Regions from separate parts of the Pantoea brenneri genome, predicted to be linked through region 1. Evidence: predicted binding sites of a transcription regulator. Region 1 holds the regulator's gene; each other region holds the start of a gene.
What was found. Region 1 encodes PurR, which represses purine synthesis genes. Its sites were predicted from a motif close to CANGCAAACGTTTGCNTG; they were not measured.
Positions count from the first base shown of each region.

Region 2: a site for PurR is predicted at 2,324-2,341, ahead of rbsD (D-ribose pyranase). Genes of this name have one in related genera too.
Region 3: a site for PurR is predicted at 2,139-2,156, ahead of glyA (serine hydroxymethyltransferase). Genes of this name have one in related genera too.
Region 4: a site for PurR is predicted at 1,488-1,505, ahead of AABB92_RS07945 (amino acid aminotransferase). Genes of this name have one in related genera too.

Region 1 covers NZ_JBCGBG010000001.1:1,348,443-1,352,642, forward strand. The annotation lists gene AABB92_RS06285 (C40 family peptidase) at 1-788, shown strand, start outside; gene cydH (cytochrome bd-I oxidase subunit CydH) at 848-937, opposite strand; gene purR (HTH-type transcriptional repressor PurR) at 1,219-2,244, shown strand; gene punR (DNA-binding transcriptional activator PunR) at 2,241-3,146, opposite strand; gene punC (purine nucleoside transporter PunC) at 3,253-4,200, shown strand, end outside.
Region 2 covers NZ_JBCGBG010000006.1:223,479-227,678, reverse strand. The annotation lists gene rbsC (ribose ABC transporter permease) at 1-380, opposite strand, end outside; gene rbsA (ribose ABC transporter ATP-binding protein RbsA) at 377-1,885, opposite strand; gene rbsD (D-ribose pyranase) at 1,893-2,312, opposite strand; gene AABB92_RS19470 (YgiW/YdeI family stress tolerance OB fold protein) at 2,495-2,896, opposite strand; gene qseB (quorum sensing response regulator transcription factor QseB) at 3,059-3,730, shown strand; gene qseC (quorum sensing histidine kinase QseC) at 3,718-4,200, shown strand, end outside.
Region 3 covers NZ_JBCGBG010000001.1:116,681-120,880, reverse strand. The annotation lists gene AABB92_RS00590 (3-phenylpropionate MFS transporter) at 1-644, opposite strand, end outside; gene glyA (serine hydroxymethyltransferase) at 773-2,026, opposite strand; gene hmpA (NO-inducible flavohemoprotein) at 2,356-3,540, shown strand; gene glnB (nitrogen regulatory protein P-II) at 3,593-3,931, opposite strand; gene glrR (two-component system response regulator GlrR) at 4,059-4,200, opposite strand, start outside.
Region 4 covers NZ_JBCGBG010000001.1:1,688,848-1,693,047, forward strand. The annotation lists gene ompF (porin OmpF) at 166-1,332, shown strand; gene AABB92_RS07945 (amino acid aminotransferase) at 1,570-2,760, shown strand; gene AABB92_RS07950 (MBL fold metallo-hydrolase) at 2,795-3,424, opposite strand; gene mepK (peptidoglycan L,D-endopeptidase MepK) at 3,464-4,012, opposite strand; gene ldtD (L,D-transpeptidase) at 4,198-4,200, opposite strand, start outside.

The DNA of each region.
Region 1 (4,200 bases):
TAATCATTACGCTTTTCATCCTTGCCTTTGCGCAACTGTTCTTCAACATCGCTTCTGCTTCCCCGCAGGCGCCGGTGAATGTCAGTTCGCATAAAGCAGAGAAAAAGAGTGCGCGCGAAGATGAGCGCCGCAAGCGTCGCCCGTTGAAAACGTCGGCGAAGAAAACACGCGTCAGCCCGGTCCAGAAGCTCAAACTCAAAAAACAGAAAAAAAGCGAACTCACCGCCAGTCATCTTCCCGCAAAGAAAAGCAAAACCCTGCTCAAAACCGCCAGTAAGAAACGCTACGGCCATCAGCGTCTGCTTAAAACGGCTGACGCCAGCAGCAATGACAGCGGTGACACCGGCACCATTAAAATGAGCAAGTCACATCGCCAGCGCTACCAGAAGGCGCGCGAGACGGCGATGACCAAGTTGATGGGCCAGCTGGGTAAACCCTATCAGTGGGGCGGCACCTCACCGCACACCGGTTTCGACTGCAGCGGTCTGGTGTGGTACGCCTATAAAGATCTGGTTAAATTTAAGATCCCGCGTACCGCCAATGAGATGTACCACCTGCGCGACGCCGCGCCGGTAAAACGTGAGTCGCTGGAGAAAGGCGATTTAGTCTTCTTCCGGATTAATGGTCGCGGCACCGCCGATCACGTTGGGGTTTATCTCGGCAACGGCAAATTTATTCAGTCGCCACGCACCGGCAAAGATATTCAGATCAGTGCGCTGGGTGAAGATTACTGGCAGCGCCACTACATCGGCGCGCGTCGGGTGATGACGCCGAAAACCATTCGTTAAGCGGATTCGCTACGCGAATAACCAGACAGAGAAAAGCCGGGCGATGCCCGGCTTTTTCATTAGTGCAGCACAGCTGTAAAGCTAAAGGCGACAATCATCAGCAGACAGCCGACGGTAGTCATCAGGGCCAGTTTCAAATCTGTACTCATTTACCGCTCCTTAGTCACACATTTTGTAGGGATAAGCCATTTTCCCATACGGGCCGGTAAAAATCTCGTTTTATCCGTCCAGCCTTGTTAGAATCCTGCCTTTGTTGCGCAACGCGCGCAGCCCCGGTTCCGTTTGCTCTCCTTTTCAGGCGCTCATTACCCGCCAGACGCCTGTTTACCGGCCAGAAAAGCTGCATAATTGCGGAGAAAACCCTGAGCAGACGCAAACGTTTAACATTATGCTTATCATTGCGTTAGATAAGCCCTGGAGTCCGATTTTAATGGCAACAATTAAAGATGTGGCAAAACGCGCCGGCGTCTCAACGACCACCGTTTCGCACGTCATCAACAAAACGCGTTTTGTCGCTGAAGAGACGCGCAACGCCGTCTGGCAGGCGATTCAGGAACTGCACTATTCGCCGAGCGCCGTAGCGCGCAGCCTGAAAGTGAATCACACCAAAACGCTGGGCCTGCTGGCAACCTCGAGCGAAGCGCCCTACTTTGCTGAAATTATTGAGGCGGTGGAGAATCACTGCTTCGACAAAGGTTACACCCTGATTCTGGGCAATGCGCATAACGACCTGCAAAAGCAGCGTGCCTATCTCAGCATGATGGCGCAGAAGCGCGTCGATGGTTTGCTGGTGATGTGCTCTGAGTATCCGGACGATCTGCTGAAGATGCTGGAAGAAAATCGTAATATCCCGATGGTGGTGATGGACTGGGGCGAGTCACGCGCCGACTTCACCGACACGGTGCTGGATAATGCGTTTCAGGGCGGCTATCTGGCCGGACGTTATCTGATTGAGCGCGGTCACCGTGAGATTGGCGCGATTCCCGGTCAGATGGAGCGCAACACCGGCGGTGGACGTCATGCTGGTTTCCTCAAGGCGCTGGAAGAAGCCGGCATTCAGCCGCGTGCCGAATGGATCGTGCAGGGCGACTTCGAACCGGAATCAGGCTATCAGGCGATGCAGCAGATCCTGTCGCAGAAACAGCGCCCGACCGCGGTGTTCTGTGGTGGTGATATCATGGCGATGGGCGCGATTTGCGCCGCCGATGAGATGGGTTTGCGGGTGCCGCAGGACATTTCGGTGATCGGATATGACAATGTGCGCAACGCGCGCTACTTCGCGCCTGCGCTGACTACCGTGCATCAGCCAAAAGCACAACTGGGTGAGAAAGCGCTGGAGATGCTGCTTGACCGCATCACCAGTAAACGAGAGGTTTCTCAGACCATCGAAGTGCATCCGACGCTGATTGAACGTCGTTCCGTGGCTGACGGTCCGTTCCGCGACTATCGCCGTTAATCTTCGCTTAACCACTCCTGATTAAGCGTTTGCGCATCACCCAGATAGCTGAGTAACCAGCCCGTCGCCGGTGATGCGCGATCTTCCGCCCAGCTTACGCAACAGGGGCTGTCCGGAAATGCAACCGGCAACGTCAGCTCCACCAGCGCTCCGCTGTCCAGTAATGGCCGCGCCAGATGCCCCGGCACCATCGCCACACACAATCCCGCCAGCACGCAATCCAGGCCGGTCTGCCATTCCGGCACCACCAGACGACGCTGATTGTCGAGCGTCCACGTCATCCGGCGTGGCAGCGCGCGTGAGGTATCTTCCAGCACCAGCGACGGCCAGCTGCGCAGGGTGTCGTCATCAATCTGACTCACGCCAGTCAGCGGATGGTGGTTCGCCACCACGCAGCGCCAGTTGAGCGTCCCCATGTCGCGAAAGGCAAAGCGTCCGCCGACCGGTATCGCCTGAGTGGCGCCGATGGCCACTTCAACCCGATCATCCGCCAGCGCATCCCAGACGCCGTTAAACACTTCATAACTGATGTGCAACTCCATGTCGGGGAAATGGCGGTAAAAATCTTTGACTAACTGCCGGGTGCGCTGCGGCTTGACGATGCAGTCGACCGCAATACTCAGCTGTCCACGCCAGCCGTTAGCCAGCTGCTGACACTGGCGGCGGGTGGCGAGCATTTTTTTGATAACGCTGCGCCCTTCACGGACAAAATGCTCGCCAGCGGGGGTTAATACCACCTCGCGATGCTGGCGCTCAAACAGCGGTACCGCCAGCCACGTTTCCAGCTGACGCACGGTATAGCTGATAGCAGACGGCACCCGATGCAGCTCCTGCGCCGCGGCGCTGAAGCTGCCACCGCGCGCCACCGCATCCACCACCTCTAATGCATATTCTGACCACATAATCTGCCTTCAAATTTTTTAACAGCAACCGGCAAATATTAGCGTTTCACAGCGGCAAACGCACCTTTTACACTCTGCCGCGTTCAACCTGCAAAATGAGAATCAGATGTCACCGTCAAAAGGATTTATGCCTTATCTCGCTCTGCTGAGCATGCTGGGCTTTTTAGCCACCGATATGTACCTGCCCGCCTTCGGCGCGATGCAGCAAACTTTTAACACCTCACCCGGCCTGATCAGCGCCAGTATGAGCCTGTTCCTGGCGGGCTTTGCCTGCGGTCAGCTGTTCTGGGGACCGCTGTCAGATCGCATCGGCCGCAAGCCGGTATTGCTGGCCGGTCTGGCGCTGTTTGCCGTCGGCTGCGCCGGTATGCTGTGGGTCAATAATATCTATCTGATGCTGGCGCTGCGCTTTATTCAGGCGATCGGCGTCTGTGCCGCAGCCGTTAGCTGGCAGGCGCTGGTTGTAGATCGTTATCCGGCGGCGCGCGCCAACAAGGTGTTCGCCACCATTATGCCACTGGTGGCACTCTCGCCAGCGCTGGCGCCGTTGCTGGGCGCCTGGCTGATCAGCCATTTTCACTGGCGGTCTATTTTTCTGGTGCTGACGCTGATTGCCGTGGCCTTGATCCTCACTACCCTGCGTCTGCCGGCCAGCCGTAAAGCCAAAGGTGAGCAAGGCGCACAGCCTGGCTTTTTCACTCTGCTGAAGTCGCGGGTCTACAGTGGCAACGTGCTGATCTACTCCGCCTGTTCCGCCAGCTTTTTTGCCTGGCTGACCGGCTCGCCGTTTATTCTGGCCGATCTGGGCCTGACGCCAGCCGACATCGGTCTGAGCTATCTGCCACAAACCTTTGCATTCCTGATTGGCGGTTTCGGCTGCCGCGCCCTGCTCAACCGTTTTGCTGGTGCACAGTTGCTGCCGTGGCTGCTGGCGATCTACAGCCTGAGCATTCTGGCGCTGTTTGCGGTTGCGCTTTCCGGCCACAGTACGCTGGTCAGCCTGCTGCTGCCGTTCTGCGGCATGGCGCTGGCCAATGGTGCCATCTACCCGATC
Region 2 (4,200 bases), on a different contig from region 1:
GCCTGCACCTTACCGCGCGCCACAATGGTGCCGGTCAGCGCACCAATCGCTGCACCGAGCGCCAGAGACGCCGCCACGGCCACCAGCGCATTCACTTCCATGCCGACCAGCGACGCGCCTACCGCCCCGGTCAGCGCCAGCAGCGAGCCCACCGAGAGATCGATACCTGAGGTCAGAATCACCAGCGTCATGCCAACCGCCATAATGGCGTTCACCGAGGTCTGCTGCAGAATGTTGAACAGGTTGGCTACGGTAAAGAAGTTCGGGCTCTGACTCGCCACCACGGCAATTAACACCATCAGCGCAATCAGCGACTTTTGTTCCAGTAACCAGCTTTTGCTAAACCAGCGACGGCTGGCAGGTAAAGATTGGGTCGTCATACCACTAAATCCTCGCTGTGTTGCTTGCCTACGGCGGCGGCCATCAGGCTCTCCTGAGTGGCTTCTTCACGGGTAAATTCGCCGCTTAAACGGCCTTCATGCATCACCAGGATGCGGTCACTCATTCCTAATACTTCCGGCATTTCAGAAGAGACCAGGATGATGCTCAGCCCTTCGGCTTTGAACTGGTTAATCAGCTGGTAGATCTCTTTTTTCGCGCCAACATCGACGCCACGGGTTGGCTCATCAAGAATCAGCACGTTGGGACGGGTCATCAGGCCGCGGGCAATCGCCACTTTCTGCTGATTGCCGCCGGAAAGCAGCCCGATCGGCTGCGCCATAGAGGGGGTTTTCACGTTGAACAGCCGGATAAAGTCACCCACCGCCAGCTGCTCAGCCGCATGCTTCAGCGTGCCGCCGCCGTGACTGAAATAGCGCAGCGCGGTCAGCGACATGTTCTCTTTGACCGACATGCCCAGCACCAGGCCGTCACGCTTACGATCTTCCGAGATATAGACGATGCCGTTAGCCAGCCCATCCTGCGGCGAACGCGTCACCACTTCCCGACCGCTGAGCCACAGGCTGCCCTGATAACGCGGCAACGCGCCATACAGCACTTTCATCAGTTCGGTACGGCCCGCGCCCATCAGTCCGGAGATGCCCAGAATTTCACCTTTGCGCAGGCTGAAGCTGACGTTATGCACGCCGGGACCGCTGACGTTATCGACTTTCAGCCGCACCTCGCCTGGCGCCTGATCCAGATGAGGATACTGATCTTCCAGTTTGCGACCGACCATCATTTCGATCAGGCTCTCTTCGGTCAGTTCGCTGACCGGACGCTCGGCAATAAACTGGCCGTCACGGAACACCGTGACGTCATCGCAGATCTCAAAGATCTCTTTCATACGATGTGAGATATAGACGATGCCGCAGCCCTGCGCTTTCAGTTCGTTGATCACCCGGAACAGCGACAGCGTTTCGGTATCCGTCAGCGCATCGGTCGGCTCATCCATGATGATCACCTGCGACTCAAAGCTCAGCACTTTGGCAATTTCGACCATTTGCTGATCGCCAATCGACAGATCGCCGACCAGCTTGTGGCTGTTGAAGCGCAGATTAAGCCGCTTAAGTAACGCATCCGCTTCGGCATACATGCGCGCCCACTGGATGCGGCCAAAGCGGTTAACAAATTCGCGACCGAGAAAAATATTCTCCGCCACGGTTAACTGGGGGATCAGGTTCAGTTCCTGATGAATAATGCCGATGCCCGCTTCCTGTGACGCTTTAGGGCCATTGAAACGGGTCTCTTTGCCGAGCCAGTGCAGCGAACCGGCGTCGAACTGATATATCCCGGTCAGCACTTTCATCATGGTAGATTTGCCGGCGCCGTTTTCACCCACCAGCGCCATGACGCGTCCTGCCCGGACATTCAGTGAGGCACCCTTCAGGGCTTTTACCCCAGGGAACGATTTTTCAATGCCGTTGAGCTGCAGTAAAGGTTGCATAGCGGCCTCAGAAGGTCACACCGGCGCTGAGGATGACATTCGCAAACGGAGAACACTCTCCGCTGCGAATGACCGCCTGACTGCGCTGCGTTTGTTGTTTGAATTGATCATGGCTGGTGTAGCGGATGGTGATGGTATTTCCCTGGTGCTGTTGCAAGGCTTCGAGCACGGCGAGCAGTGCGCTATGGAGCTGCGGATTGTGCTGCTTAATCTCCTCCGCGATCAGGGCGCTTTCTACCTGCATCTCAAGCGTGACGGCCTTTACCACCGCGATAAAATCGGGCGTACCCGGTATCAGGGCTAAATCGATGCGTTGCGGTCCTGCCGGGATCGGCAAACCGGCATCGGCAATCGTCAGCGTATCTGTGTGTCCCAGGCGGGCAATCACATGAGAGAGTTCAGCGTTTAACAAGCGACCTTTTTTCATTTTTCACTCCACAGCGAAACGTTTCGCTGACAGGAGTGTATGAAAAGCCGCCAGCAACTCAATCGGCGAAGCTGAAATTTGTGATCGCTATCGAAACGTTTCGCTTACGCGGCGGGAAATTTGAATTAAGGCGGGCAGCAGGGCAGAAAAAAGGACCGCTGATGCGGTCCCGTAGTGGACGATTAAGGCAGTTTCTTAACCTGTTTAACGTCCATTTCGATGCTGTTGAAATCTTTATCCAGCTCACCGGTCAGCTCAACGGTATCTTTTGGCGAGATAGTCTGGCCGTTCCAGTGCTTATGGTCGATTTCGACTTTCATCGTACCGGTCTGATCGCGGAACAGATAATCTTCATCGCCGATCTGTTTTTCCAGCTTACCGCGTACGGTAATCCAGCTGTCATCCTTCATCTCTTCCGCCTGCTTCACCGTCACCACACTGGTGTGGTCAGCGCTGAAACCACCCTGTCGGGTCTGAACCTGCGCCGCCGGGGCATTGGGGTCGACAAAGCCGCCTTGCTGAGCAGCAAAAACCGGGGCAGAAGCCAGCATAACGACAGCTAAAATTGCAGCGTGCTTTTTCATTTTGTCACCTCTTTTCCATGATGTGTTTCGTTTTGTTGAGCCTAGTTGACCATAAGGTTCTTAACAGCTTCTTAAGAAGCAAAAATAAGCCATTTTCGCCGAAATGCGCTGTACAAGCGGCAGTCTGCTTCGTATAAAGCGCTATCACCGCAGGGAGAAATGATGCGTATTTTACTGATAGAAGACGATCGCTTAATTGGCGACGGGATTAAAGCGGGACTGGGTAAGCTGGGATTTAGCGTCGACTGGTTTACCTCCGGCGAGGCCGGATTTCAGGCGTTAAACGCCGCGCCGTGGGATGCGGTGATCCTCGATCTGTCACTGCCCGAACGGGACGGACTGGATATCCTGCGACAGTGGCGTCAGCAAGGGCAGGATGTACCGGTGCTGATCCTGACGGCGCGTGATGCGCTCGATCAGCGAGTTGAAGGGCTGCAGATGGGCGCGGATGATTATCTCTGCAAACCGTTCGCTCTGACCGAAGTAGCTGCTCGCTTACAGGCGCTGATCCGTCGCCGGCATGGTCAGCTACAGCCAGAGCTGCGTCATGGCAACGTGGTCCTGAAGCCCGACAGCCACAGCGTTACCTGCGACGGCCAGGCGATTGAGCTGAAAAGTCGGGAACTGGCGCTGCTGGAGCTGTTTATGCGCAACCCTGGCCGGGTGCTAACCCGCAGCCAGCTGGAGGAAAAACTGTATAGCTGGGACGCCGACGTCTCCAGCAATGCGGTGGAAGTGCATATTCATCACCTGCGTAAGAAACTCGGCAGCCAGTTTATCCGCACTCTGCACGGCGTGGGTTATACCCTGGGAGCGACAGAATGCGATCGGTAAGTCTGTTTCTGCGGCTTGGCATCGGTTTTGTGCTGCTGCTGGGCATCTGCTGGGCCAGCGCCAGCCTCAGTGCATGGCATCAGACGCGTGACACCATTAATGAGCTGTTCGATACCCAACAGATGCTGCTGGCCAAGCGCCTGCTGACCCTCGATTACGCCTCGCTAGATACACCGTCCCTGCCAAAAACCCGACAGCTGCTGCGGCACCACCGTGGCGATCAGGATGATGACGCGCTGGCGTTTGCTGTCTTCACCCATGATGGCCGGCAGGTGCTCAACGATGGTGATAATGGCAGATACCTGCCGTTTGAAGCGGACTACCAGGGTTTTCATGATGGCCAGCTCACCAATGATGATGACCGCTGGCGTTTTGTCTGGCTGACCACACCAGACAAACAGTTTCGCGTGGTGGTCGGTCAGGAGAGGGAATATCGCGATGAGATGGCCGGAGATTTGATGCAGGCCAGC
Region 3 (4,200 bases), 1.2 Mb from region 1:
GTCACGCACAGCATAAAACGCCAGACCGCATTCTCACGCAGCAGGTCACGCCAGACCGGCCAGCCACCGCCTGTTGCGCCCTGCCGCTCATTCCCCTGCGGATGGGTGGCTGGGGTGAGCATCATCCCGGCCAGCATGCTGAGCGCCCCCACCGACAGTAACAACAAAATTGCCTGCGAAGAGTAAGCGCTGACCAGCACCCCGGTCAGCGCCGAACTGATCACAAATGCCAGCGATCCCCACAGCCGTACCGGACCGTAAGCCAGGCCAATCTGCTGCGTCCAGGTGGCGGCAAGCGCATCACTGAGCGGCACCAGCGGCGAGAAAAACAGGTTAAAGCCAATCATCACCGCCAGCAGCCACATCCACTGCTGCCCGACCCAGTAGCCAATGGCGAACAGGCAGGTCATCAGCGCCAGCAGGCGAAGTGCGGTAATTAACTGTGCCGGATTTTTTACCTGCGAGGCGATAAGCAGGCTGCCGACAAAGCGCGCCACCATGCCACATCCCAGCAGCAGACCGATTTTTTCCGCATCAAGGCCGGTGCCTTTGAGCCATACGCCCCAGAAAGGCAGGTAGATGCCGTAACAGAAGAAGTAAGTGAAGTAGCCCAATCCGAGCCATCTGGCGGAGCCGATTGCCATATTCCCTCCAGCAAGTGTGCTGCCTGGCAGCAAGAGTCGGCGCTACTCTGGCAGAGCGCCGCACCTCAGGCAATAAAAAAGGATGGCTGATGCCATCCTTTTTATGCGGTTACACAACAAGTTAACGCTTAAGCATAGACCGGCAGACGGCTGCAGATTTCCAGCACTTTCTGTTTGGTGCGCTCAATGGTCGCTTCGTCGTTGATATTATCCAGCACGTCAGCAATCCAGCCCGCCAGTTCACGTACGTCCGCTTCGTTGAAGCCACGACGCGTAACGGCTGGCGTACCGATACGAATACCCGAGGTGACAAACGGGCTCTTCGGATCGTTCGGGACGCTGTTTTTATTTACCGTGATGTTAGCACGGCCCAGCGCCGCATCGGCTTCTTTACCGGTCAGGTTTTTGCTCACCAGATCGATCAGGAACAGATGGTTATGGGTGCCGCCAGAGACGATGTTGTAGCCGCGTGCGATCAGCACCTCGACCATCGCTTTGGCATTTTTCGCGACCTGCTGCTGATAGGTTTTGAATTCCGGCTCCATCGCCTCTTTGAACGCCACCGCTTTACCGGCGATCACGTGCATCAGAGGACCGCCCTGTCCACCCGGGAACACTGCGGAGTTCAGTTTTTTATACAGCTCTTCGTCACCGTTTTTCGCCAGGATGATCCCGCCGCGCGGACCCGCCAGCGTTTTGTGGGTGGTCGAGGTCACGATGTGCGCATGCGGCACCGGGCTTGGGTAGACGTCAGCGGCAATCAGACCGGCAACGTGCGCCATATCAACGAACAGCCATGCGCCCACGCTATCGGCGATTTCACGCATTTTTGCCCAGTCACATACGCCGGAATAGGCAGAGAAACCGCCGACAATCATTTTTGGCTTATGCGTTTTGGCCAGTTCAGCCAGCTCGTCGTAGTCGATCTTGCCGGTTTCATCGATGCCGTAAGCGACTACGTTGTAGAGTTTGCCAGAAAGGTTAACCGGTGAGCCGTGGGTCAGGTGTCCGCCGTGGGCCAGGTTCATGCCAAGGATGGTATCGCCCGGCTGCAGCAGCGCGGTATAAACCGCGAAGTTCGCCTGAGAACCTGAATGTGGCTGCACGTTAGCGTAATCAGCGCCAAACAGCTGTTTAGCGCGGTCAATCGCTAATTGCTCAACGATATCAACATATTCACAACCGCCGTAGTAGCGTTTGCCTGGATAGCCTTCGGCGTATTTGTTGGTGAGCTGCGAACCTTGCGCCTGCATAACGCGCGGGCTGGTGTAGTTTTCAGAAGCAATCAGTTCGATGTGCTCTTCCTGACGCACTTTCTCTTGCTCCATCGCCTGCCACAACTCGGCATCATAATCGGCAATGTTCATATCACGCTTTAACATCCGCATCTCCTGACTCAGCTAACTTTTTTAACGGCAGTTTAAGCCCCACCGGGGCGAAGGCCCACAGTGTAAACCGTTTTATCAGGTGAAGGTAGGGTGAATCCCCTCTTTTTACGCAAACGATTGGCTATGCAGCGGCACGGGATTTTTACGCTTTTTTCTGGTCAGACTGCGCCACGATTTTTCTTCAGGATGTGACGGAGATTTCCTCATCCAGCGGCCATACGCGGCTTGCCAGGCGATCAGAAAGTTAAAGCGGTTATTTACAGCGCAGCCGGCATGGCTATAAGATGTATTTAAAATGCAACTTTACATGTGAGGTTCCTCCTATGCTTGATGCGCAAACCATCGCGACCGTTAAATCGACCCTGCCCGCCATTGCGGCCTGCGGTCCGAAACTCACCGCCCACTTTTATGACCGCATGTTGTCGCACCATCCCGAACTCAAAAACGTCTTCAACATGAATAACCAGCGCAATGGCGATCAGCGTGAAGCGCTGTTTAATGCAATTTGCGCCTACGGTGCCAACCTGGAAAATCTGGCGGTGCTGCTGCCGGCGGTGGAAAAAATTGCCCAGAAGCATACCAGCCTGAATATTCAGCCTGATCAGTACGCCATCGTCGGCGAAAATTTACTGGCAACTATCAAAGAGCTGCTGGATCCGGGTGAAGAGGTGCTGGCGGCCTGGGGCCGGGCTTACGGCGTGCTGGCAGAGGTGTTTATCCAGCGTGAAGAGCAGATTTATCAGGCCTCGGAACAGCAAACGGGCGGCTGGCGGGGGACCCGCGCCTTCCGCATCAGCGCGATTGAGCAACAGAGCGCGGTAATCAAAAGCTTCACTTTTACGCCGGTCGATGGCGGACCGGTGGCCGCGTTTGAGCCGGGCCAGTACCTGACGGTGCACCTGCAGCCCGCCAGTTTCGAACATCATCAGATTCGCCAGTATTCCCTGACCAACCTGAGTAACGGTAAAGATTACCGCATTGCGGTGAAGCGTGAGGACAAAGGCACGGTTTCTGGCTGGCTGCATCAGTATGGTCAGGTGGGCGATGAAGTGCAGCTGGCTGCGCCGCACGGTGACTTCTTCCTGCAGACTGAGGCTGAAACGCCGGTAGCGCTGATCTCGGCTGGCGTCGGTCAGACCCCGATGCTGGCCATGCTGCATGCGCTGGCCGCGCAGCAGCATCCTGCTGCGGTAAGCTGGCTGCACGCCGCGGAAAATGGCGAGCAGCACGCCTTTGCTGATGAAGTAAAAGCGACCGGCGCACAGCTCAGCGATTTCGTTTCGCAGGTCTGGTATCGTCAGCCTGCCCCGCAGGATGCCGGCGCCTATGATGCGCAGGGCCTGATGGACGTGACGGCGATGGCGGCACGTTTACAGTCACCGCAGACACAGTTCTACCTGTGTGGTCCGCTGGGCTTTATGCAGCATGTGGTGGCGCAGCTGCGTGATGCTGGCGTTGAGGACGCGCGCATCCATTACGAACTGTTCGGTCCGCATAAAGGCATGTGATTGCACCATAAAAAAAGCCCGCATCGCAGCGGGCTTTTTTAATCCGGCGAACTCAGATCGCCTCTTCATCCTCTTCGCCCGTACGAATGCGCACCACACGCGCCACGTCAAAGACAAAGATTTTACCGTCACCGATTTTACCGGTCTGCGCAGTGCGCATGATGGTTTCAACACAGGTATCAACGATATCGTCGCCGACCACCATCTCAATTTTTACTTTCGGCAGAAAGTCGACCATATACTCTGCGCCACGATAGAGTTCGGTATGGCCTTTCTGGCGGCCGAACCCTTTCACTTCACTCACGGTCATGCCGGTGATGCCGACTTCAGCTAAGGCTTCACGTACATCATCGAGTTTGAATGGTTTGATAATCGCATCAATCTTTTTCATGTCAGACCCTTTTCTCTCTCCCTCCGTGGTCGGAAGGGTTTATCAAGTATAAATGTTGCTGGCGCGGCCGGGCAGCGAATATCCGCCATGCGGATCACGCTTTGCCCTGGCGGGATTGCGGCGCACGCTACTCTTTAAAATCGCTGGCGTCCAGTTCGTGACGAGACAGCAGCTTATAGAACTCAGTACGGTTGCGTCCAGCCAGACGCGCAGCATGGGTCACATTGCCTTTAGTCATCTGCAGTAACTTACGCAGATAGTTCAGCTCG
Region 4 (4,200 bases), 340 kb from region 1:
AACCAGATTACGAGTTTCGTAGCATTTTCGAGGTAGAATTAAGGCTGGGGGGATGGAAAGATGCGTGCAGACACAGGAAGACACCAAACTTCTTTCAAGGTTCCCGTAAAGGTTTCTTGACGGCAGTGGCAGGTGTACAAATAACTCCAACGAGGGTAATGAATAATGATGAAGCGCAATATTCTTGCAGTGGTTATCCCTGCTCTGTTAGCCGCAGGCGCAGCAAACGCAGCCGAAATTTATAATAAAGACGGCAACAAACTGGACCTGTACGGTAAAGCCGTTGGCCTGCACTACTTCTCTGATAACGATGCTGCCGATAACGATGGCAACAATGGCGACAAATCTTACGTTCGCTTCGGCTTCAAGGGTGAAACTCAGATTAACGACCAGCTGACCGGTTACGGCCAGTGGGAATACAACGTTCAGGCCAACAACTCTGAAGGTTCTGACGCACAGAATGGCAACAAAACCCGTCTGGGCTTTGCTGGTCTGAAATTCGGTGATGCTGGCTCAATCGACTACGGCCGTAACTACGGTGTGGTTTACGATGCAATCGGCTGGACCGATATGCTGCCAGAATTCGGTGGCGACTCAGGCTACTCAGATAACTTCATGAACGGTCGTAGCACCGGCCTGTTGACCTACCGCAACACCAACTTCTTTGGCCTGGTAGATGGCTGGGACTTTGCCGCTCAGTACCAGGGCAAAAACGAGCGTAGCGACCTGCGTCGTGCTAACGGCGACGGCTGGGGCTTATCAACCTCTTATACCTCACCAATTGGTCTGGGTATCGTGGGTGCCTATAGCAGCAGCGATCGTACTAACGACCAGGCTGCTGGCGCACGTACCACTATTACTCCTGCTGCTGGCGGCGATGGCGTCACCACTACCACAGGTCAGGGCGCGGGCAAACGTGCTGAGAACTGGGCAACCGCTATCAAGTATGATGCAAACAATGTTTACCTGGCTGCAATGTACGGTGAAACGCGTAACTCAACCCCAGTTACCGCTACCGGTACGCTGGCAAACGGAGACAAATTCTCTGTAGCGGGCTTTGCCAACAAAGCACAGAACATTGAACTGGTTGCACAGTATCAGTTCGACTTCGGTCTGCGTCCATCTATCGCCTACGTTCAGTCTAAAGGCAAAGATATCGAAGGCGTGGGCGATGCTGACCTGATCAAATACATTGATATCGGCGCAACCTACTACTTCAACAAAAACATGTCTACCTATGTGGACTATCAGATCAACCAGCTGGATGACGACAACCGTCTGGGTCTGAACACTGATGATACTGTAGCGGTTGGCCTGGTTTACCAGTTCTAATCTCGCTGTCAGAAGATGTTTAAAGACGGGGCCATCGGCCCCGTTTTTTTATGTCTGTTATCCGGTGATAACCTCTTTCTTCCGCTCCTTTCCTCATTGATGCTCCACTGACTGCGGTCAGAGCGGAAGCAGGCGCGCAAAATGTATCAATAAGTCTCGCAAACGGTTGGCTTTTGCCTGGCCTGACGCTAACCTGAGAACTCATTTTGCTAACGTTCCCGCTACTGGACCTGACTCATGTTTGAATCGATCTCTGCTGCACCCGCCGATCCCATTCTTGGGCTGGCCGATCTGTTTCGCGCTGACGACCGCCCTAACAAAATTAACCTGGGTATCGGCGTCTATAAAGACGAAACCGGCAAGACCCCGGTGCTGACCAGCGTTAAGAAAGCCGAACAGTACCTGCTGGAAAACGAAACCACCAAAAACTATCTCAGCATTGATGGTCTGGCTGATTTTGCACGCTGTACCCAGGCGCTGTTGTTTGGCAACCAGAGCACGCTGATTACCGCCGGTCGTGCGCGGACAGCACAAACCCCGGGCGGTACTGGTGCGCTGCGCGTTGCGGCGGATTTCCTTGCCACTCAGACCAGCGTGAAACGGGTATGGGTCAGCAATCCCAGCTGGCCGAACCACAAAAATGTGTTCAATGCTGCCGGTCTTGAGGTGTGTGAATACCAGTATTACGATGCGGAAAATCACACGCTCGATTTTGAAGGCCTGCTGGCGTCGCTGAAACAGGTACAGGCGGGCGACGTGGTGCTGTTCCACGGCTGCTGCCATAATCCAACCGGTATCGATCCAACGGCCGAACAGTGGCAGCAACTGGCGCAGCTGTCGCAGGCTGGCGGCTGGTTACCGTTGTTTGACTTTGCCTATCAGGGCTTCGCCCGTGGCCTTGAGGAAGATGCTGAAGGACTGCGTATTTTTGCCGCGTCGCATCAGGAACTGATTGTCGCCAGCTCTTATTCTAAGAACTTTGGTTTGTATAACGAGCGCGTCGGGGCCATTACGCTGGTGGCCGCTGATGCCAACGTGGCTGATACCGCCTTCAGTCAGGTGAAGTACACTATCCGCGCCAACTATTCCAATCCGCCAGCTCACGGTGCGGCCGTGGTTGCCACCATCCTCGGTAATGATGCACTGCGTACCATCTGGGAGCAGGAGCTGTCAGACATGCGCCAGCGTATTCAGCGTATGCGCCAGCTGTTCGTCAATACCCTGGCAGAGAAAGGTGCGCAACGTGACTTCAGCTTCATCATCCGGCAGAACGGGATGTTCTCATTTAGCGGCCTGACTAAAGATCAGGTAATTCGTCTGCGCGAAGAGTTTGCGGTCTATGCGGTTAATTCAGGACGGGTAAACGTTGCGGGCATGACGCCAGACAATATGTCGGCGCTGTGTGAGGCGATTGTCGCGGTGCTGTAATCGTGATGAAAAAATGGGCCAGCCGGCCCATTTTTTATTGCAGAAAAGGATTGCTGATCCGTTCACGCCCCAGCGTTGAAATCGGACCGTGTCCCGGCACGAAAGTCACATCATCGCCCAGCGGCAGTAATTTTGTCCGGATGGCATCAATTAGCTGCTGATGATCGCCCTGCGGGAAATCAGTGCGACCAACACCGCCGTTGAAAATCACATCACCTGAGATCAGTAAGCGTCCCTGACGATCAAAGAACACCACATGACCCGGCGAATGGCCCGGACAGTGCAATACTTCCAGCGAGACTAACCCTACCTGCACGCTGTCACCCTCTTCCAGCCAGCGATCCGGCGTGAAAGGCGCACACTCTTCCAGCCCGAACATTCGGCTCTGCGTCGGAAGCGCTTCCAGCCAGAAAGCATCGCGTTTCTGCGGTCCGACGATGGGCACCTGATAAAACGCCGCGAGTTCGACCGCTGCCCCGACATGATCGAGATGTCCATGGGTGAGCAGAATCTGCGCGGGTTTCAGTTTGTGTTGTTCCAGCGTTTGTTTGATACGTTCGGCATCACCGCCCGGATCGACCAGCGCCGACTCCCCGGTGGTATCGCACCAGATAACCGAGCAGTTCTGAGCAAAGGCTGTAACAGGAATAATATGGTAATTCATAACGCTCCATGACCGGCTCACGCAGCGTTGCCGGCGTCGTTACCAGTGCCTGATCGGCCCGGTATCAATGTGCACAAAGTTGCTGCGAGGATAATATCCTACACCACCCGCGCGCAGAGATAACACCGCTTTGCGTACATTGGCTAAGGTCACGCCTTCAATGTGAAAATCCATCGCCTGACCTTTGGTGTGGTAGCTGTGTTTTGCCACGCCAGGCCCGCTTTCACGCAACATATTATTAGTAGCCAGTGAGCGATAACCGGAAACCAATTGTACTGGCTTACGGGTTTCCAGCAGCGCCTGCAGACGGAAAATCTGGTCGAACAGATGGGGGTCGATGCTTTTCACTTTATTGGCGCGATAGTCACGGAAAAAATGATTTAAACGTGATAACTCATCCCTGTCGTAACTCTTACCATTAAAAAATTCAGTTTTAAGGGTTTCACCCGTGTGAAGGTTGTTAAGTGTTAATACCCGCGGGCGAGAAGTTGAAAGTGAAGCCCTTGCAGAAGCTGGCAATAATGCCAGTCCGGCGGCAGCACTTCCGCAAAGCAGTAGCTTGCGACGAAAAGAATCAATAGTAGACATTAACCGTATTACCTGAGAGTGAAGCCATAGAAATGTGCAAAAAGCGCACAGGCCGAACCATAACTTTCTCTCACAGAGGCGTCAACCCATCCCGGGTGGCTTTGTGCGGCGATCCCGGGCGGGATCGCCTTTTGATGAAGAATTTTGCTTACGGCGGCAGACGGCTAACGATTGAAAATCAATCACTA